Regions from separate parts of the Actinacidiphila sp. bgisy160 genome, predicted to be linked through region 1. Evidence: riboswitches for the same ligand, from Rfam matches in the RefSeq annotation. Region 1 holds a riboswitch; the other holds the start of a gene.
What was found. Region 1 has a riboswitch for S-adenosylmethionine ahead of AC3EUJ_RS06605 (aminotransferase class V-fold PLP-dependent enzyme). Riboswitches for the same ligand answer to the same signal wherever they lie in the genome.

Region 1 (10,224 bases):
GAGCACCGAGAACGCCCACTGGTTCTTCGACAACGTGCGCGTCGGAGACCTCGTCTCGGTCGTCAACAGCCTGGGCGACGACATGCCCGCCTTCGGGAACGGCTTCGGCGACTGGAACCTGTCCTGGAGCGAGTGGCGCAAGGGCAGCGCGACGGGAACGCGCAAGGGCGCCGACCCGGCCGTGGCCGACCGTACCGACGCCCCTGGAGCCCGTCTGCGGCCCGAGATGTGACGCTACGCGTCGACGGCCAGCCGCTGCCTCAGCAGCTCCGCCAGGGCCTCGTTCAGCGCGACCGGGTCGACCGGGTGGCTCACCGCCGCGTCGGCCCGGCTCCAGCTGGCCAGCCAGGCGTCCTGGGGACGCCCGATGAGTACCAGCACCGGCGGGCAGCGGAAGATCTCGTCCTTCACCTGACGGCACACCCCCATGCCGCCGGCCGGGACGGCCTCGCCGTCGAACACGCACGCGTCGATGCCGCCGTTCTCCAGCGCGCTGAGGACCGCCGGGAGGGTCGCGCACTCCAGGTACTCGACCGGCGGCAGGTCGCTCGCAGGGCGGCGGCCGACGGCCAGACGGACCTGTTCCCGGGTGTTCCTGTCGTCGCTGTAGACCAGCACCGTCGCGGTCGTCTGCATCCGTGCCTCCTCGCCTTCGTGGAGTCGCCTGCCTGTGGCCGAACCTTACTCCCGAGCAGGGTCCTTCGAGGAGGGTTAGCTCCTTCGGGCGACGCCTTTCCCTACCTCAAGGGCCTTGACACACCGAATGGCACCCCCCGGAGTGAGCGCGAGATAAGCGACCGACATAATGTCGGTCGTGGCGACAGCAACAGCAGTAGAAACCGGGCACGCGCACCCGTCGGTCAACCGGCCGAACCTCACCAGCGTCGGAACCATCATCTGGCTGAGTTCCGAGCTGATGTTCTTCGCGGCCCTCTTCGCGATGTACTTCACCCTTCGCTCGGTGACGGGTGCCGAGTACTGGAAGGCGCACGCCGACGTCCTGGACATCCCGTTCTCGGCGACGAACACCACGATCCTCGTGCTCTCCTCCTTCACCTGCCAGATGGGTGTCTTCGCCGCCGAGCGCGGCGATGTGAAGAAGCTGCGCGCGTGGTTCATCGTGACGTTCATCATGGGCGCGATCTTCATCGGCGGTCAGATCTTCGAGTACACCAACCTGGTGAAGGAGGACGGCCTCTCGCTCTCCTCCGACCCGTACGGTTCGGTGTTCTACCTGACCACCGGATTCCACGGTCTGCACGTGACGGGTGGTCTCATCGCCTTCCTGCTGGTCCTCGGACGGACCTACGCGGCACGGCGGTTCACCCACGAGCAGGCCACCGCGGCCATCGTCGTGTCCTACTACTGGCACTTCGTCGATGTCGTCTGGATCGGCCTCTTCGCCACGATCTACCTGATCAAGTAGTCGGACCCCCGCGCCCGTTGCGCGCACGGTCACGACATCCAGAACCATCGACGCAAGAGATCCTGACACCGGGGTAATCCGTGAAAAAGCTCTCCGCACGACGGCGCCACCCGCTGGCGGCGCTCGTCGTCCTACTTGTCGCGCTCACGGCCATCGGGGGGCTGTACGCCGCGCTCGCGCCGGCGCCCAAGGCGCAGGCCGACGACAGCTCGCAGTCCCTCGCCATCGAAGAGGGCAAGAGGCTGTACACCGTCGGCTGCTCCAGCTGCCACGGCACGTCGGGGCAGGGCGGCAGTGACGGCCCCAGCCTCGTCGGCGTCGGCTCCGCGGCCGTGGACTTCCAGGTCGGCACCGGCCGCATGCCGGCCCAGCAGCCCGGCGCCCAGGTGCCGCGCAAGAAGGTCATCTACGACCAGAAGCAGATCGACCAGCTCGCGGCGTACATCGCCTCGCTGGGCCCCGGCCCGGTCACGCCCACCGAGGAGCAGTACGACCCGGCCGGTGCCGACAAGGCGCGTGGCGGGGAGCTGTTCCGCACCAACTGCGCCCAGTGCCACAACTACCAGGGCAAGGGCGGCGCGCTGACGCACGGCAAGTACGCGCCCACGCTGGAAGGCGTGAGCAACAAGCACCTGTACGAGGCCATGCTGACCGGCCCGCAGAACATGCCGTCCTTCCCCGACACGACGATGCCGGAGGAGAACAAGCGGGAGATCATCGCGTACCTCGACGCCGTCAACGGCGAGGGTGCGCCGAGCCCCGGCGGTATGTCGCTGGGCAGCCTCGGCCCGGTCACCGAGGGTCTCTTCGGCTGGATCTTCGGCCTCGGGGCCCTGATCGCCTGCGCCATTTGGCTCGCGGCCCACACCACCAAGGCGAAGAAGTCATGAGTCAGGACATGTCAGAAGAGAACCTGCCGGACAGGCCGGCACACGAGGGCGGCGGCCAGGTCGCGACCGCGGAGAACCCGTTCGCGGACCCGGGTCTCCCGGCGCACCAGCCGCGTCGCCAGGACATCGACGAGAAGGCCGCGAAGTCCTCCGAGCGCACGGTGGCGTTCCTGTTCACCGTGTCGATGCTCGCCACGCTGGGCTTCATCGCCAGCTTCGTGGTCCTCCCGATCGACAAGATCGTCTACATCTGGCCGCTGGGTCACATCAGCGCGCTGAACTTCGCGCTGGGCATGACCCTCGGCGTCTCGCTCTTCGCCATCGGCGCCGGCGCGGTCCACTGGGCCCGCACGCTGATGTCGGACGTCGAGGTCGCCGACGACCGCCACCCGATCGCGGCGAGCCCCGAGGTCAGGTCCCAGGTCCTGTCCGACTTCGCCACCGGTTCCGAAGAGAGCCAGATCGGCCGCCGCAAGCTGATCCGCAACACCATGCTCGGCGCGCTGACCCTGGTGCCGCTCTCCGGGCTGTTCCTGCTGCGCGACCTCGGCCCGCTGCCGGAGGACAAGCTCCGCCACACGCTGTGGTCCAAGGGCAGGCTGCTGATCAACCAGAACACCAACAAGCCGCTGCGTCCCGAGGACGTCGCCGTCGGCTCGCTGACCTTCGCGGTGCCCGAGGGCCTGGAGGAGGAGCAGCACGACTACCAGGAGCAGCTCGCCAAGGCGGCCCTGATGATCGTCCGTATCCAGCCGGACGACATCAAGGACAAGAAGTCCCGCGAGTGGGCGCACCAGGGCATCCTGGCGTTCTCCAAGATCTGCACTCACGTCGGCTGCCCGATCAGCCTCTACGAGCAGCAGACGCACCACGTGCTCTGCCCCTGCCACCAGTCGACGTTCGACCTGTCCGACGGTGCCCGGGTGATCTTCGGCCCCGCCGGTCACGCCCTGCCGCAGCTGCACATCAGTGTGAACGGCGAGGGTTATCTCGAGGCGCTGGGCGACTTCGATGAGCCCGTGGGCCCGGCCTTTTGGGAGCGTGGATGAGCACCAACACGAGCGCGAGCGGGAAGCCGCGCGGAAAGGCTCCGGCCGGCGAACGCGTCGCCGACTGGGCCGACGGCCGGCTGGGCATCTACAGCCTGAGCAAGGCCAACCTGCGGAAGATCTTCCCGGACCACTGGTCCTTCATGCTGGGCGAGATCTCCCTCTACAGCTTCATCATCATCATCCTGACCGGTGTCTACCTGACGCTGTTCTTCCACCCGGCGATGAACGAGGTCGTCTACGACGGCTCCTACGCGCCGCTGCAGGGCATCAAGATGTCCGAGGCGTACGCCTCGACCCTGCACATCAGCTTCGACGTGCGCGGCGGTCTGCTCGTCCGGCAGATCCACCACTGGGCGGCCATCGTCTTCGTGGCCGCGATGCTCGTGCACATGATGCGCGTCTTCTTCACCGGTGCGTTCCGCAAGCCGCGCGAGATCAACTGGGTCTTCGGCTTCCTGCTGCTGTTCCTCGGCATGTTCGACGGCTTCATGGGCTACTCGCTGCCGGACGACCTGCTGTCGGGCACCGGTATCCGCTTCATGGAAGGCGCCGTGCTGTCCGTGCCGATCGTCGGCACGTACCTGTCGTTCTTCCTCTTCGGCGGTGAGTTCCCCGGCACCGACATCGTGCCGCGGTTCTACACGATCCACGTGCTGCTGATCCCGGGCATCATGGCGGGCCTGCTGGTGGCCCACCTGATCCTGATCGTCTACCACAAGCACACGCAGTGGCCCGGCCCCGGCAAGTCGGAGAAGAACGTCGTCGGCATGCCGTTCTTCCCGGTCTACACCGCCAAGGCGGGCGGCTTCTTCTTCGTGGTCTTCGGTGTCATCTCGGCCATGTCCGCGCTGGTCTCCGTGAACCCCGTGTGGGCATACGGGCCCTACCGTCCGGACCAGGTGTCGACCGACGCCCAGCCCGACTGGTACATGGGCTTCTCCGAGGGCCTGATCCGCATCATGCCGGGCTGGGAGATCAACTTCCTGGGCCACACCCTCGTACTGGGCGTGTTCATCCCGCTGGTGGTCTTCCCGCTGGTGCTGGGCTTCATGGGGGTCTACCCGTTCCTGGAATCCTGGGTCACCGGTGACAAGCGCGAGCACCACCTGCTCGACCGGCCGCGCAACCGTCCCGTGCGCACGGGCATCGGCGCCGCCTGGATCAGCCTCTACCTGATCCTGCTCGTCGGTGGCGGCAACGACCTGTTCGCGACCCGCTTCCACCTGTCGATCAACGCGATCACCTGGGTGGTCCGGATCTCGTTCTTCGTGCTGCCGGTGCTGGTCTTCTTCGTCACCAAGCGGATCTGCCTGGGCCTGCAGCGGCGCGACCGCGACAAGGTGCTGCACGGTCGCGAGACCGGCATCATCAAGCGGCTCCCGCACGGTGAGTTCATCGAGATCCACGAGCCGCTGGAGCAGGGCGCGCTGTTCAAGCTCACCCAGCACGAGCAGCCCAAGCCGCTGGAGATCGGTCCCGAGGTCGACGAGAACGGCGTGGAGAAGAAGGCCGGCCGTACGGCGAAGCTGCGCGCGAGGCTGTCTCGCGGTTACTACGGCGAGGGGACGCAGATCGACAAGCCCACCGTCGAGGAGTACGAGGAGATCACGAGCGGCCACGGTCACCACTGATCACTGAAGCTGTGCCACCGGGCAGGGTCCCGTCCATTCGATGGACGGGACCCTTTCCCGTTCCCCGGCGCCGATAGGCTGGGGCGAAGGTTTCCCGTCGCACGTCAGACCCCATGGAGTGTGGACCATGAGCGTTGTGAACCCCGCCGGAGGCGCATCAATGGCGGGCGGCTCCTGGCCCGACGTCCTGGGTGCGCTGCTGAACGGCAAGGACCTGACCGCCGCCGACACGGCGTGGGCGATGGACCGGATCATGAGCGGTGAGGCCTCCGACGCCCAGGTCGCCGGCTTCATGGTGGCACTGCGGGCCAAAGGGGAGACCGTCGAGGAGGTCACCGGCCTCGTCGAGTCGATGTACGCGCACGCCGAGCCGCTGCACATCCCCGGCCCCGCCGTGGACATCGTCGGCACCGGCGGCGACCGCGCCAGGACGGTGAACATCTCCACGATGTCCGCCATCGTCATCGCCGGCACGGGCGCCAAGGTCGTCAAGCACGGAAACCGCGCCGCCAGCAGCGCCAGCGGCGCCTCCGACGTCCTGGAGAAGCTCGGCATCAACCTCGACCTGCCCGCCGACCGGGTGGCGAAGGTCGCCGAGGAGACCGGGATCACCTTCTGCTTCGCGGCGAAGTTCCACCCCGCGATGCGGTTCGCCGCCCCGGCCCGCCGCGACCTGGGCATCCCCACCTCGTTCAACATCCTCGGCCCGCTGACCAACCCGGCACGCGTGGGGGCCTCGGCCGTGGGGTGCTTCGACACCCGGATGGCCGGGCTGATCGCCGGCGTGCTGGCCCGCCGGGGCTCCTCCGCGCTGGTGTTCCGGGGCGACGACGGACTGGACGAGCTCACCGTCACGGCCACCTCCCAGGTGTGGGTGGTGCGGGACGGGAAGGTCGAGCAGGAGTCCTTCGACCCGCGCGACGTCGGCATCGAACTGGTGCCGATCGAGGCGCTGCGGGGCGCGGACGCGGCGTACAACGCCGATGTCGCCCGGCGGCTGCTGGCCGGCGAGACCGGCCCGGTCCGCGACGCCGTGCTGCTCAACTCGGCCGCCGCGCTGGTGGCGCTGGAGGGCGCGGGCGGTTCGCTGACCGAGCGGATCGCGGCCGGCATCGCCCGTGCGGCCGAGTCGGTCGACTCCGGCGCGGCGGCGCGGACGCTGGAGCGGTGGGCCGCGGCCACGCAGGCGTAGTCACCGAACCACCGTGCAGGGCCGGGGCCGTTGGCCCGGCCCTGCGTGCTGTCCGCCCGCGGGGGCGGGGCGTCCGCGATGCGGATCGCGGCTTGCGGCGCCCCGTGCGTGTGGCATGATGCTGGGCAGGTCACGAGTGACAGCGAAACGGCCCCGGCCCGCTGTCCGGCAACCCTCCTTCCGTGGCGGGGTGCCCCGGGTGATGACCAGGCCGCAGGCAGCGAGGTCTGCGGCAAGCGCGGTCAGAGGAGTTCTTCCATGAGCAAGCGAATGCGCTAGGGCCTTCGGGGCCCCAGCCGTATCCCCACCCTCCCCGGGCCTTCGCCCGTCGTGCCGAGGGCTGTTCCGTCTTCACTGACGTCTCGTCACTTCTGCTCGCTCCCAGGAGACTTCGCCATGTCGCTGCGCCCTGCCGCCCTGCCCTCGTCCGTCCATGCCCCGCTGCCCGTCCTCGGGCGCGACGTCCTCGTGCCGCTGGTGACCGGGGGCGAGGTCGGCTACGCGGCCCTGGACTACGCGGCCAGCGCGCCCGCGCTGCAGCGGGTCTGGGACGACGTGGCGGCCTATGCGCCGTACTACGGCAGCGTGCACCGGGGGGCCGGCTACCTCTCGCAGCTGTCGACCGACTTGTTCGAGCAGAGCCGGGCCACGGTCGCGGATTTCCTCGGCTGCCGCCCCGGCGACCAGGTGATCTTCACTCGTTCGACCACCGACTCGCTGAACCTGCTGGCCACCGCCGTGCCGGCCGGCACGAGCGTCTTCGTCTTCGAGACCGAGCACCATGCCTCCCTGCTGCCGTGGCGCGCCTCCGACGTGAGCTACCTGGCCGCCCCCCGCACGCCGGGGGAGGCCGTGACGACGCTGGAGAAGGCCCTGGCCGCCCGGGAGCAGCGCGGACCGGCGCTGGTCTGTGTGACGGGGGCGTCCAATGTGACCGGTGAGCTGTGGCCGGTGCGGGAGCTGGCCGCGGCGGCCCACGCGCACGGTGCCCGGATCGTGCTGGACGCGGCGCAGCTGGCCGCGCATCACCCGGTGGACATCGCCGAACTCGACGTGGACTGGGTGGCCTTCTCCGGGCACAAGCTGTACGCGCCCTTCGGCTCCGGTGTGCTGGCCGGCCGCGCCGACTGGCTGTGCGCGGCCGAGCCCTACCTGGCCGGCGGCGGCGCCTCGCGGCGGGTGGCCCGGCGCGCCGACGGCGGGGTGGACGTCGACTGGCACACCACGGCCGCCCGGCACGAGGCCGGCTCGCCCAACGTCATCGGGGCCTACGCCATCGCCTCGGCCTGCCGCGCGCTGGCGGAGGCCGGTTTCGCCCGGCTGGTCGAGCGTGAGCAGGCGCTGGTCGCCCGGGTGCGGGCCGGACTGGCCGAGGTCCCCGGGGTCAGGGTGCTCTCGCTGTTCGGCGAGGACGCCGCCCGGGTCGGCGTCATCTCCTTCGTCGTCGAGGGCTGGAACAGCTCCCACTTCGCGGCGGCGCTCTCCGCGGAGTACGGGATCGGCGTCCGCGACGGCCTCTTCTGCGCGCACCCCCTGGTGCGCACCCTGCTCGGCGGCACCGAACAGGAGCCGGGCGAGTGCGCAGCGCCCGACGCCGCCCCGGGCGAGCTCCCCTCGCTCAACGCCGTCCGTGTCTCCTTTGGCGCGGGCACCCCGGAGGAGCACGTGGAGCGTTTCGTCGACGCGGTGCGGGAACTCGTGGCGGACGGTGCCAGGTGGCGCTACCGCACCGAGGACGGCCGCTGCGTGCCGGACCGGGACCAGGCCTGAGCGGCGCGGCCCGACCCCGCGGGGCCGTGCAGGGCGGACCGGTTACGCGTCCAGGCCGATGGCGAAGGCCGTCTCGAGGTCGTGCTGGGAGTAGGTGCGGAACGCCACGTGGGTGTCCGTGGCCTCGACGCCGGGGATCTTGCTGATCCGGCCCGGGATGACGTCAGCGAGCTCGTCGTGCCGGGCCACCCGCACCATGGCGACCAGGTCGTAGGTCCCCGTGACGGAGTAGACCTCGCTGACACTGTCGAGCGCGGCGATGGACTCCGCGATCTCGGGGATACGGTCGACGCTGGTCTTGATGAGCACGATCGCGGTGATCACGGCTGTAGGTCTCCTTGGGTCGCCCTGCCTGCGGGCTCCAGCTTAGGCGTTGCGCGATAGCACACCCACGCGCACAGGAAGCCGAAGACGAAGCCGGTGATGTGGGCGAGGTAGGCGACCCCGGGGCCGGTCTGCTGGATCTCTCCGGCGAGCCACTGCAGGACGAACCAGAAGATCAGCACCATCCAGGCCGGGAAGCGCAACGGCAGGAAGAACAGGAAGGGGAAGACACTGGTCACCCTGGCCCGGGGATAGAGGTAGAGGTACGCGCCGAGCACCCCGGAGATCGCCCCGGACGCGCCGACCAGGGTCTGGACGGAGGAGGTGTGCCCGAGCGCGTAGCCGTAGGTCGCCAGGTAGCCGGAGGCGACGTAGAAGAGGAGGAACCGGAAGCGGCCCATGCGGCTCTCGACGTTGTCGCCGAAGACCCAGAGGAAGAGCATGTTGCCGAGCAGGTGGACCCAACTGCCGTGGACGAACAGCGCGGTGAGCACCGACGCGAACGGCGAGGTGGCGAAGGACCGCAGGGGCGGGCAGCCGGTCGGCATCGGCACCCGCGCCGGCGGGATCCGGCCGTGCCAGAGCTCGCTCGGGATGACACCCCAGCGGGCGAAGTACGTCGCCTGGGCACACACCTGATCGTGGCCCACGCCGTACATGAGGTTGAGCCCGGAGGACGGGCCGATGAGGAAGAGCACCGCGCACAGCCCGATCAGGGCGTACGTCACCACGGGTGTGCGGCGGACGGGGTTCTTGTCGTACACCGGGATGACCATGGACCGATCATGACGGAACGGGTGTAACGGACGTGGGGAGCCTCGCCGCAGCGCGTGGGACCACCGAGGCCGTAGGGTGACCGGAACACATCCGCGCGCGACCGAGGAGACGACCGATGCCGGTGCCCCTGCCGACCGCCACGACCCGCTGGCGTTGCACCCTGTGCGGCAATCTGACCCGGTTCGACGTCACCCGTTCCAGCAAGGTCGTCGAGTACGTCCACCTGGACCTGGCGGGCGAGCCCTCGGTCGAGGAGCGCGAGGTGCTCAGCGAGACCGTGGAGTCGGTGCGGTGCCGCTGGTGCAACGCCGTGGACCAGGTCGAGCTGGTCGACCGCCCCGACGCGGCGGCGGCGACGCAGGCCTGAGCGCCGCCGGGGACAATAGAAGAATGCGGCGCGGCCAGAGAGTTTGAAGGAGGCCGGGGAGGCGCCCACGGACTGGACGGGAGTGACGGGTGGACGGGACCGGCGGTAACCCGGGCCGCGGCGACGAAGCGGCCGTGCCCGGGGCCGCGGCTGCGCCGGAGGAGTCCGTCCACGGCGAGACGTTGGACCGTCCGCTGCCCGAGGGCGTGCGCCACCGCGTAGTAGCCCTGGCGGCGGAGGCGTTCGGCGGGCTGACCCCGGGCGAGCTGCCCGCGGTGCTGCGTCCGTACGCCCGGTTCACCCCGAGCCGCCGCGCCAAGTTCGCCGCGACCGCGCTCGCCACGGCCCTGGAGGGCGACCCGTCCTTCCGGCAGCGGGTGGGCGCCCGGCTGCGCGAGTCCGAACCGGAACTGTGCGAGGCGCTGGACGCCGGCACCCCGCCCCCCGCGGTCGACCCGCTGGATGTGGCGGCCGCCGCGTACCTGCTGCGTCCCGCGGGCTGGGCCAAGCTGGTGGCCGCGGCGGGCGAGGAGGCCCAGCGGGTCAGCGCCGAACGGGCGGGCGAGGAGGCGCAGCGTGAGCTGCGGCAGCTGAAGACGGAACTGGACGAGGTTCGCGCCCAGGCCCGTAGCGAGGCCGTGCGGGTCCGCACCGAGCTGGAGGCGGCCCGCAAGGAGGCCGAGTCGCTGCAGCGGAAGCTGCGCAGCGCGGCGAGCGACGTGAAGCGGGCCGAGGCCGCGCTGCGCAAGGTCGAGGCCGCACTCGACGAGACGCGCGCGGCCGCGGCCGCGGAGA
Region 2 (10,224 bases), on a different contig from region 1:
CTTTCGACAGGAATCTGATCCGCCTTCATGGCGGCAGCGAGACGTACCGCGGTGGCCGGAACCCCACCACAGGGGTCCCGCGGCCGTTCTGCAGCCTAGTCTTCAGAAGGGAGGTCGCCCTGGAGGATGAATGAGCCGAACCGCTCCATGAGTTCCGGGTTGATGTTCGGCAGGTTGTCCATCATGTGCGGGACAGGCTTGCCGTGTTCGGCCTTGGGCGCTCCGTCGAAGAGGAGCTCTTCGTATCCTCCGGGGAGAAACATGAAGATCATCTTGGCGGCATGGAGACTCTTGTTGAAGAAGCCGTGCCGCGTGTCGTTGGGCACGTAGTAGAAGGAGCCGGGGCCGGCGGTGATGGTGTCGTCACCGTTGACGAAGTCCAGCTCGCCGGAAATCAGGTAGAACGCCTCCTGATGCTTGCTGTGCACGTGCGGGTAGGCTCCGGCCCCGGCAGGGACGGTCGCCTCCACGAAGGTGAGCCGTCCGCCCGTTTCCGGGCCGCCGACCTTCAGGGTGTAGGTGTCTCCAACAATCCACCTCGTGTCGCCCTGCCCGGGCGGCACAAAGATGCCGTTCCTCTTCATGTAACGGGAATCGTCCTGTCCAGCGGGATCGTGCTGGCTCGGCGCGACGATGCTCAAGGCTGCTCCTCGATTGGGCCGCCACCTGTTGGGGCGACAGATGCAGGGACAGTTAAGTGGCAACTACTTGACGAGTCAAGCATGTGTCTTCTCTCCTGGGCCTCGCCGAGCACAGCGCCCCGGGCTCTCCATGGGCAACCCTTGGGCTGCATTGGTAGGCAGTACGTGTTGCGCCTGGGCCGGTCATACCGCTGGAGGCGCGGCCTCGACGCCCCACCCTGACAACCGCCCGCACGGCGAGGGTGGATGGGGTCGCCGCCGACCTCGCCTTCCGTCAACGGGCCGGGTTGCGGCGCGGTCCGGCCGCTCCGGTCCGGGCTACCCCAGCGCCCGCAGCTGGTCCAGGAACCACTGCTGCGGGGGGAGCGCCGTCGAGGCCGCCGCGAGACGCTTGGTGGCCTCGGCGCGCTCGCCGTGCGACAGGGACAGCGCCTGGTGGAGGGCGTCGGCCGTGGCCCGGATGTCGTAAGGGTTGACCACGAACGCGTCGTCGGCGAGCTCCTCGTACGCCCCCGCCTCGCGGGAGAGCACCAGCGCCACGCCGTCGTCCGAGACGACCGGGATCTCCTTGGCCACCAGGTTCATGCCGTCGCGGATCGGGTTGACCAGCGCGACGTCCGCCAGGCGGTAGGCGGCCAGGGAGCGCGCGAAGTCGTCCTTGACGTGCAGGACCACCGGCTGCCAGCCGGGCGTCGCGAACTCCTCGTTGATCTCCTCGGCCAGGTCGGAGACCTCGTCCGTGTACTCCCGGTAGACGGCCAGGTCGTGGCGGGAGGGGTAGGCGAAGGCGATGTGCACCACGCGCCCCTGCCATTCGGGGTGGTCGCGCAGCAACTGCGCGTACGCGAGCAGGCCGCGCACGATGTTCTTCGACAGCTCCGTGCGGTCCACCCGCAAGATGATCTTGCGGTCCGGGCCGCCCACCGCCTCCTGCAGCGCCGCCAGGCGCTCGTCCACGTCCGGCCGGTGCGCCCGCTCCCGAAGGAACTCGGCGTCCGCCCCGAGGCCGTGCACCCCGATCCGCGTGGTGCGGCCCTTGTACGTGATCGTGAGGCTGCCCGCGTCACGGATGACGGACGCGCCCAGCACGTCGGCGCAGCACGCGGCGAAGGCGTCCGCCCAGCGGCGGGTCAGGAAGCCGGCCCGGTCGGCGCCGAGGATGCCGCTCAGCACCTCGGCGGCGACGTCGTCCGGCAGGATGCGGAAGTAGTCGGGCGGCGCCCACGGGGTGTGCGAGAAATGGCCGATCCGCAGGTCGGGGCGGCGCGAGCGGAGCAACTGCGGCACCAGGGACAGGTGGTAGTCCTGCACGAGGACGGCGGCGCCCTGCGCGGCCTCGTCGGCGAGCGCGTCGGCGAAGGCGGCGCTGTAGGCCGTGTACGCCGCCCACTGCTCGCGGAAGTCCTCGTCGAAGACGGGCTCCAGCGGGGTCTGGAACAGCATGTGCTGGACGAACCACAGCACCGAGTTGGCGACGCCGTTGTAGGCCGAGGCGAAGGTGTCCGCCGGGATGTCCAGCATCCGTACGTGCTGGCCGCCGGTGTCGGCGGTGGCGAGGCGGCCCGTCCCCCCGGAACTGCGCAGCACGGCGGCCCGGTCCCCCTCGCCCAGTGCCGCGCAGACCCACACGGCGTCCGCGTCCGGCCCGATCGCGCTCAGTCCCGACACGAGTCCGCCGCCGCCGCGGCGGGCGACGAGCGTGCCGTCCTCGCGGAGGCTGTACGACACGGGGCCGCGGTTGGACGCGACCAGTACGCGCGCGGCATGCGATGCGACCATGCGGCCAGCCTAGCCACGCATGCCTGACCGCAAACGTACGAACTAGCCCAGCCGGGGGTTTCCGGCCGCGACCCGCCGCGGTCCGGCCGCTCGCCGAAGGCCGGGGAGGGCCGGCGCGACACCGCTCACCGGCGCGCGGACGCCGAGGCGATGCGCGGAACCGCACAGGTGCGACGCCGTCCTGGGTTTGTGCCCACCCTCCCCCGGCCGCCGCTGGGGGTGCCCGCACCGCGGCGGACCGCCTGCCCAGGAACCCCGGCGCCGTCACGCCACGGCGCGGCGGTGGGCGTATTCGGGGACCGTCCGCATCGGGGGGCGCTCCTCCGTCGCGACCTCGTGGACGCGCGGCTCGAAACCGCCGCCCGGCGCGCGGTCGAACTGCGTGAGGACGGGTCGCACGAGAGGGCCCCGCGCCAGGCGGATCTGCGCGGTCCGGTAGATCGCCGCCGCCATGCGGCCCAGCGCCTGCCCGTCCTGGTGCCGGTGGTGCCGTACCCCCACGTCGACCTGGGCCAGCGCGTCGAGCCCGACCGTGTTGAGCGCGTCCACCAGCAGCCCGATCTCCACCCCGTACCCCACCGGGAACGGCAGCCGCTCCAGCAACGAGCGTCGCGCGGCGTACTCGCCGCCGAGGGGCTGGACGAACCCCGCCAGCTGCGGCCAGTGCAGATTGAGCAGCGGCCGTGCGACCAATTCCGTCACCCGGCCCCCGCCGGCCGGGACCACCGTGCCGCCGGTCTCCAGGGGACGGTCGTACATCGCCTTGACCAGCTGCACGTCCAGGTCCGTGAGCAGCGGCCCGACGATCCCCGACACGAAGCGCGCGTCGAACTCGCGCAGGTCGGAGTCGACGAAGCAGACGATCTCCCCGCGTGTCACGAGCAGCGAGCGCCACAGCACCTCGCCCTTGCCGGGCAGCGCGGGCAGCCGCGGCAGCACTTCGTCCCGGTGGACGACGACCGCGCCCGCGGCCGCGGCGACCTCGGCCGTGCGGTCGGTCGACCCGGAGTCCAGCACGACGATTTCGTCGACCAGCGGCACCGCCTCGCTCATCAGCTCGCGCCGGATCGTCGCGACGATCGCCCCGACCGTTGCCTCCTCGTCGAGGGCGGGCAGCACGACGCTGACCGTGCCGCGCGCGCCCGCGGCGCGCTTGGCGGCGAGGAGTTGCGGCAGCGGCCTGTGGTCGGCGGTCCAGGACCGCCGCTGCAGCCAGCCGGCCACCTCGTCGAGCACTGCGTTGCTCCGTTTCTGCCCGTCTCGCAGGACGGACGGCCCATGACCAGGTTCGAGGTCGTCGGTTACAGTCTTGACCACGAGGCATGACCATCGTATGTCCACGGTGATCGCGCCCCGTCCGACAAATGCCCGGGCAGTGTGCCCGGCGCCATACCGCTCATCCAGAGGGGCAGAGGGAACGGCCCGTTGAAGCCCCGGCAACCCTCCCGCCGACCGCGAGGTCCAGGTGGGGAAGGTGCCAATTCCGTCTCACGGCGAGATGCGCCGTGAGGAAGATGAGGAGAAAGGGCCTCGCCTGACATGGCTGCGCAGTCCGTTGCACCCGCCGCGTCCACCGATTCCGCCTTCGGCCCCGCGTCCGCGCTCTCCTGCCGCGAGTGCGGTGAGCGCTTCCCGCTGGATCCCCTCTTCGCCTGCGAGGTCTGTTTCGGGCCGCTCGAAGTGGCGTACGACCTCCCGGACGGCGACCCCGAGACCCTCCGCAAGCGGATCGAGTCCGGGCCGAACAACATCTGGCGGTACGCGCCGCTGCTGCCCGTCCCCGCGGACGTGGCCTCCAAGCCCAACCTCAACCCGGGCTTCACCAAGCTGGTCAAGGCCGACAACCTCGCCCGCGAACTGGGCGTCACCGGCGGCCTGCACATCAAGGACGACTCCGGCAACCCGACCCACTCCTTCAAGGACCGGGTCGTCGCCATCGCCCTGGAGGCCGCCCGCACCTTCGGCCTCACCACCCTGTCCTGCTCCTCCACCGGCAACCTGGCCGGCGCCGTGGGCGCCGCGGCCGCCCGCGCCGGTTTCCGCTCCTGCGTGTTCATCCCGCACGACCTGGAGGAGGGCAAGGTCGTCATGGCCGCGGTCTACGGCGGCGACCTGGTCGGCATCGAGGGCACCTACGACGACGTCAACCGCTTCTGCAGCGAGCTGATCGGCGACCCGATCGGCGAGGGGTGGGGCTTCGTCAACGTCAACCTGCGCCCCTACTACGGCGAGGGCTCCAAGACACTCGCGTACGAGATCTGCGAGCAGCTGGGCTGGCGCCTGCCGGACAACATCGTCATCCCGATCGCCTCGGGCTCGCAGCTGACGAAGATCGACAAGGGGCTGCGGGAGCTGATCGCGCTCGGTCTGGTGGAGGAGAAGCCGTACCGCGTCTACGGCGCACAGGCCGAGGGCTGCTCCCCGGTCTCCGCCGCCTTCAAGGCCGGCCACGACGTGGTGCGTCCGCAGAAGCCGAACACGATCGCCAAGTCGCTCGCCATCGGCAACCCGGCCGACGGCCCGTACGTGCTGGACATCGCGCGCCGCACGGGCGGGGCGGTCGAGGACGTCACCGACGAGCAGGTGGTGGACGCCATCAAGCTGCTCGCCAGGACCGAGGGCATCTTCGCCGAGACGGCCGGCGGCGTGACCGTCGGCGTGCTGCGCAAACTCATCGAGACCGGGCAGCTCGACCCGGCCGGTGAGACCGTCGTCCTGAACACCGGCGACGGCCTCAAGACGCTGGACGCCGTCGCCCCGACCTCCCGCCCCACGGCCACCATCCGCCCGAGCCTCGACGCGTTCCGCGCCGCCGGCCTGGCCGACTGACCCGACCGCACCGGCTGACCCCGACTGAAGGTGAAACCCGCATCATGAGCGCTACCGTCCGCATCCCGACCATCCTCCGCACCTACACCGCCGGCCGGGCCGAGGTCCCTGCCGAGGGCGGCACCCTGGCCGAGGTCATCGACTCGCTGGAGCACAACCACCCCGGCATCTCCGCGCGGGTCCTGGACGACACGGGCAAGCTGCGCCGTTTCGTGAACGTCTACGTCAACGACGACGACGTCCGCTTCTCCGAGGGCCTGCAGACCACGGTGGGTGAGGGCGCGTCCGTCTCGATCATCCCGGCGGTCGCGGGCGGCTGCTGAGCGCGCGGCCCGCGGGCGACAGGGGTGCCGGGGAACTCCCCGGCACCCCTGTGTGCTTGAGCGGTAGTTGAAGGGCTGTACAGTTGCCCTGGAGGCTCGCAACTCCCTGCAACGCTCTGCGCAACCCCCTTCTCCGGGGCGGTCTTGCCGACGATTTATCGCCAAATCCACGTGGTGTTTGCCGTGTTTGCCCGATGCGTCCGGTCCGAGTTGCCCCGGATTATTCGCCGATCAGGCTCTTCTCCCGATTCTCTGTGCCCGGAATTCTCGTCCGATTGACCTGTTGCAGACAGCGTCCAGGCAGATACATTCAGCCGCGGTCGACGCGTTCCGGCGCACGCCCCCTTGGCTGTAGGGGGTGAGGTCTGACCCGGGTCCGCGAGGTGCGGGTCTGCGAAGGGCCAGCAATAGGGGAGTTAGGAATGGCTCAGGGCACCGTCAAGTGGTTCAACGCGGAGAAGGGCTACGGCTTCATCGCGGTCGACGGTGGTGCGGACGTCTTCGTGCACTACAGCGCGATCCAGATGGACGGCTACCGCACCCTCGAGGAAGGTCAGCGGGTCGAGTTCGAGATCTCGCAGGGCCAGAAGGGGCCGCAGGCGGACATGGTCCGTCTCGCAGCCGGCTGACGCGCCGCGCATCGGCCACGGAGCACTTTCGCGTACGGCCGCTCAAACGTACGCGTCGAGGCCCGCCCCCGCACGGGGCGGGCCTTCGTGCTGCCCGGCGGCGCGCGGACCCGGACCCGCGAGTTGTCCACGGCCCCGGCCAAGCGGCTTGCACTCTCCTAGGGCGAGTGCTAATCATTGGCGTTAGCACTCTGACGTTGAGAGTGACAAAGGACCGAGTGGGTGAGGCCCGTTCGTCCGCCGGAAAGGAACCGGCGGGAGGGCAGGCCGTCCGTCGCGGGCGCCGGCGCGGTCCTGGAGTAATCCTTCCCCGCAGCCCTGTGCCGCGGGGGGACCCCAAGTCCGGGAGGACCACTTCACATGGCCAAGATCATCGCGTTCGACGAGGAGGCACGGCGCGGTCTCGAGCGCGGGATGAACCAGCTCGCCGACGCCGTCAAGGTCACCCTTGGCCCCAAGGGCCGCAACGTCGTCCTCGAGAAGAAGTGGGGCGCCCCCACGATCACCAACGATGGTGTTTCCATCGCCAAGGAGATCGAGCTCGAGGACCCGTACGAGAAGATCGGCGCGGAGCTGGTCAAGGAGGTCGCGAAGAAGACGGACGACGTCGCCGGTGACGGCACGACGACCGCGACCGTCCTCGCCCAGGCGCTGGTGCGCGAGGGCCTGCGCAACGTCGCCGCCGGCGCCAACCCGATGGCGCTGAAGCGCGGCATCGAGAAGGCCGTCGAGTCGGTCTCCGCCGCTCTGCTGGAGCAGGCGAAGGACGTGGAGACCAAGGAGCAGATCGCCTCCACCGCCTCCATCTCCGCCGCCGACCCGCAGATCGGCGAGCTCATCGCCGAGGCGATGGACAAGGTCGGCAAGGAAGGCGTCATCACCGTCGAGGAGTCCCAGACCTTCGGTCTGGAGCTGGAGCTCACCGAGGGTATGCGCTTCGACAAGGGCTACATCTCGGCGTACTTCGCCACCGACCTGGAGCGTATGGAGTCGGCCTTCGACGACCCGTACATCCTGATCGTCAACTCCAAGATCTCCGCGGTGAAGGACCTGCTCCCGCTGCTGGAGAAGGTCATGCAGTCCGGCAAGCCGCTGCTGATCATCGCCGAGGACGTGGACGGCGAGGCGCTGTCGACCCTGGTCGTCAACAAGATCCGCGGCACCTTCAAGTCCGTCGCGGTCAAGGCCCCGGGCTTCGGCGACCGCCGCAAGGCCATGCTCGGTGACATCGCCATCCTCACCGGTGGCACCGTCATCTCCGAGGAGGTCGGCCTCAAGCTGGAGAACGCCGGTCTCGACCTGCTCGGCCGCGCCCGCAAGGTCGTCGTCACCAAGGACGAGACCACGATCGTGGACGGCGCCGGCGACCAGGACCAGATCCAGGGCCGCGTGAACCAGATCCGTGCCGAGATCGAGAACAGCGACTCGGACTACGACCGCGAGAAGCTCCAGGAGCGTCTGGCGAAGCTGGCCGGCGGCGTGGCCGTCATCAAGGCCGGTGCCGCCACCGAGGTCGAGCTCAAGGAGCGCAAGCACCGCATCGAGGACGCGGTGCGCAACGCCAAGGCCGCCGTCGAGGAGGGCATCGTCGCCGGTGGTGGCGTGGCCCTGCTCCAGGCGTCCAACGTCTTCGAGAAGCTCGAGCTCGACGGCGACGAGGCCACCGGTGCCGCGATCGTGAAGCTGGCCCTTGAGGCCCCGCTGAAGCAGATCGCCGTCAACGCCGGCCTCGAGGGCGGTGTCGTGGTGGAGAAGGTGCGCAACCTGACCCCGGGTCACGGCCTGAACGCCGCCACGGGCGAGTACGTCGACCTGATCGGCGAGGGCATCATCGACCCCGCCAAGGTCACGCGCTCCGCGCTGCAGAACGCGGCCTCCATCGCCGCGCTCTTCCTCACCACCGAGGCCGTCATCGCCGACAAGCCGGAGAAGGCCGCTGCCCCGGCCGGCGGCGGCATGCCCGGCGGTGACATGGACTTCTGATCCTCCGGGATCAGGACTCCGCACCACGGCAGAAGACCGAGGGCGGTACCCCGTGCGGGGTACCGCCCTCGGGCGTATCCGGGAGCCGCCCGGTCACGGCACGGCGACCGGCGCGTCGAGCAGCTCGCGCCAGGTGCGCACCGCTTCCGCGTCGACCGGCCCGGCCCAGCCGCCGGGGCGCACCGCGCCGCCGACGTGGAAGGCGTCGATGCCGGCCGCGAGGAGCCGCGGCAGGTGCTCGGCGCGGAGCCCGCCGCCCACCATGAGCTGGGGCTCACCGGGACGGCCCGCCTCCGCCAGCAGACGGCCGAGCCCGTCGTCCACCCCCCGCGCGGAACCCGCGGTGAGGAAGGTGTCCAGCCCGGGCAGCCCGCGCACCGCCGAGCGCACGGCCTCCCGGTCGGCGCAGTGGTCGATGGCGCGATGGAAGGTCCAGCGGGCACCGGAACCGATCGCGTCGACGAGCAGGCGCACGGCGGGCAGGTCCGGCGCGCCCGAGCCGTCGAGGAAACCGAGCACGAACTCGTCAGCGCCCTCGCCGCGCAGCGCCGCCGCGGCCACGCAGAGCGCGTCCGCCTCGTGGGTGCCGCCGACGGCGAAGTCCGCGCGGGCCCGCAGCATCACCCGGACCGGGATGTCCACCGCGGCGCGGACGGCGGCGAAGGTCTCCCGGGACGGCGTCAGGCCGTCCGCCGCCATGTCGGTGACCAGTTCGAGGCGATCCGCGCCGCCCGTCCGGGCCGCGAGGGCGTCGTGGGCGTCGAGCGCGATCACTTCGAAAATTGGTCTAGACATATCTCCAGGGTGTCACATGCCCACGCGTGCCCGCGACCCCCGTACCGCACAATGACCTCCATGGCTGACACCGCACCCGAACCCGGCTCCGCCCTCCTCGCCCGCTGGTGCGACCTGCTGCGCCGCTGCCAGACGGAGTCCGTCGACCCGGTGCCGTACGGCAAGGACCTGATCGCCCGCTGGGCCGAGCCGCACCGCCGCTACCACACCACCTCCCACCTGACCGCCGTTCTCGACCACGTCGAGGCCCTCGCCGGGCACGCCGAGAACCCGGACGCGGTGCTGCTCGCCGCCTGGTTCCACGACGCCGTCTACCTGCCCGACCGCTCCGAGAACGAGGAGCGCAGCGCCCGGCTCGCCGAACGCGCGCTCCCCGAGGCCGGGGTCCCGGACGCGATCACCGCCGAGGTCGCCCGGCTGGTCCGGCTCACCGTCACCCACCACCCCGCCGAGGGGGACCGCGACGGCGAGGTGCTCTGCGACGCCGACCTGGCCGTCCTCGCCGGCGACCCCAGCACCTATGCCGAGTACGCGGCCGCCGTCCGCGAGGAGTACGGCTTCGTCCCCGACGACGCCTTCCGCGCCGGCCGCGCCGACGTGCTGCGTCAGCTGCTGCGGCTGCCCCGGCTGTTCCGCACCCCGCAGGCGTACGAGCGCTGGGAGTCCACTGCCCGGCGCAACCTCTCCACCGAGCTGGAACTCCTCGCCCCGGGGACGCGTCGGTAGCCGGGGGGAGCTCAGGCGACGAGGCGGTCTAGGTCGGCCTAGGACCTGCCGGCCTCACCCTGGGGGGACCTGCGCTTCGGGCGGCGCAGGCCGGCCTCGGTGAGGCGGCGCAGCAGTTCCTTGCTTCCCACCTCGACGGCGCCCGCGGCGACGGCCTTGGCGTAGCGCTCGCTGGGGACGTCGTAGTGGTCGCCGTCGAAGGCGCGGCGGGGGGCGCCGATGGCGTCGGCGAAGGCGTGGAGCTCCTCGTACGAGGTGTCGCTCACCATGTGGGACCACATGCGGCCGTGACCCGGCCAGGTCGGCGGGTCGATGTAGACGGCCACGTCAGCGCGGCTCGCCGAGGGCCGTGGACAGGCCGCCCACGGGAGCGACGGCCTCGCCGAGCGACTCGCACACCCAGTGCGGGTCGGGGCCGAGTTCGGGTTCGACGTCGAGGGCGTGGGGGTCGGCGCAGCGCGGGCACAGCGGCCAGCGGCCCATGCGTTCCAGCAGGGCGTCCTTGACGTCCTGGGCGAC

Region 2: linked by a shared signal. The riboswitch ahead of thrC (threonine synthase) and the one ahead of AC3EUJ_RS06605 (aminotransferase class V-fold PLP-dependent enzyme) in region 1 are both predicted to bind S-adenosylmethionine.

The regions. Positions count from the first base shown of each region.
Region 1 covers NZ_JBYIQW010000004.1:200,678-210,901, reverse strand. The annotation lists gene AC3EUJ_RS06640 (L,D-transpeptidase) at 1-232, shown strand, start outside; gene AC3EUJ_RS06635 (hypothetical protein) at 235-636, opposite strand; gene ctaE (aa3-type cytochrome oxidase subunit III) at 806-1,426, shown strand; gene qcrC (cytochrome bc1 complex diheme cytochrome c subunit) at 1,507-2,316, shown strand; gene qcrA (cytochrome bc1 complex Rieske iron-sulfur subunit) at 2,325-3,365, shown strand; gene qcrB (cytochrome bc1 complex cytochrome b subunit) at 3,362-4,999, shown strand; gene trpD (anthranilate phosphoribosyltransferase) at 5,127-6,191, shown strand; SAM riboswitch class IV at 6,320-6,436, shown strand; gene AC3EUJ_RS06605 (aminotransferase class V-fold PLP-dependent enzyme) at 6,588-7,961, shown strand; gene AC3EUJ_RS06600 (Lrp/AsnC family transcriptional regulator) at 8,004-8,285, opposite strand; gene AC3EUJ_RS06595 (rhomboid family intramembrane serine protease) at 8,282-9,061, opposite strand; gene AC3EUJ_RS06590 (hypothetical protein) at 9,178-9,429, shown strand; gene AC3EUJ_RS06585 (NYN domain-containing protein) at 9,564-10,224, shown strand, end outside.
Region 2 covers NZ_JBYIQW010000002.1:240,343-250,566, forward strand. The annotation lists gene AC3EUJ_RS03890 (cupin domain-containing protein) at 96-641, opposite strand; gene AC3EUJ_RS03895 (alpha,alpha-trehalose-phosphate synthase (UDP-forming)) at 960-2,420, opposite strand; gene AC3EUJ_RS03900 (glucosyl-3-phosphoglycerate synthase) at 2,685-3,656, opposite strand; SAM riboswitch class I at 3,814-3,941, shown strand; gene thrC (threonine synthase) at 3,960-5,249, shown strand; gene AC3EUJ_RS03910 (ubiquitin-like small modifier protein 1) at 5,294-5,572, shown strand; gene AC3EUJ_RS03915 (cold-shock protein) at 5,995-6,201, shown strand; gene groL (chaperonin GroEL) at 6,562-8,184, shown strand; gene AC3EUJ_RS03925 (copper homeostasis protein CutC) at 8,278-8,979, opposite strand; gene AC3EUJ_RS03930 (HD domain-containing protein) at 9,031-9,705, shown strand; gene AC3EUJ_RS03935 (DUF4031 domain-containing protein) at 9,744-10,031, opposite strand; gene AC3EUJ_RS03940 (hypothetical protein) at 10,033-10,224, opposite strand, start outside.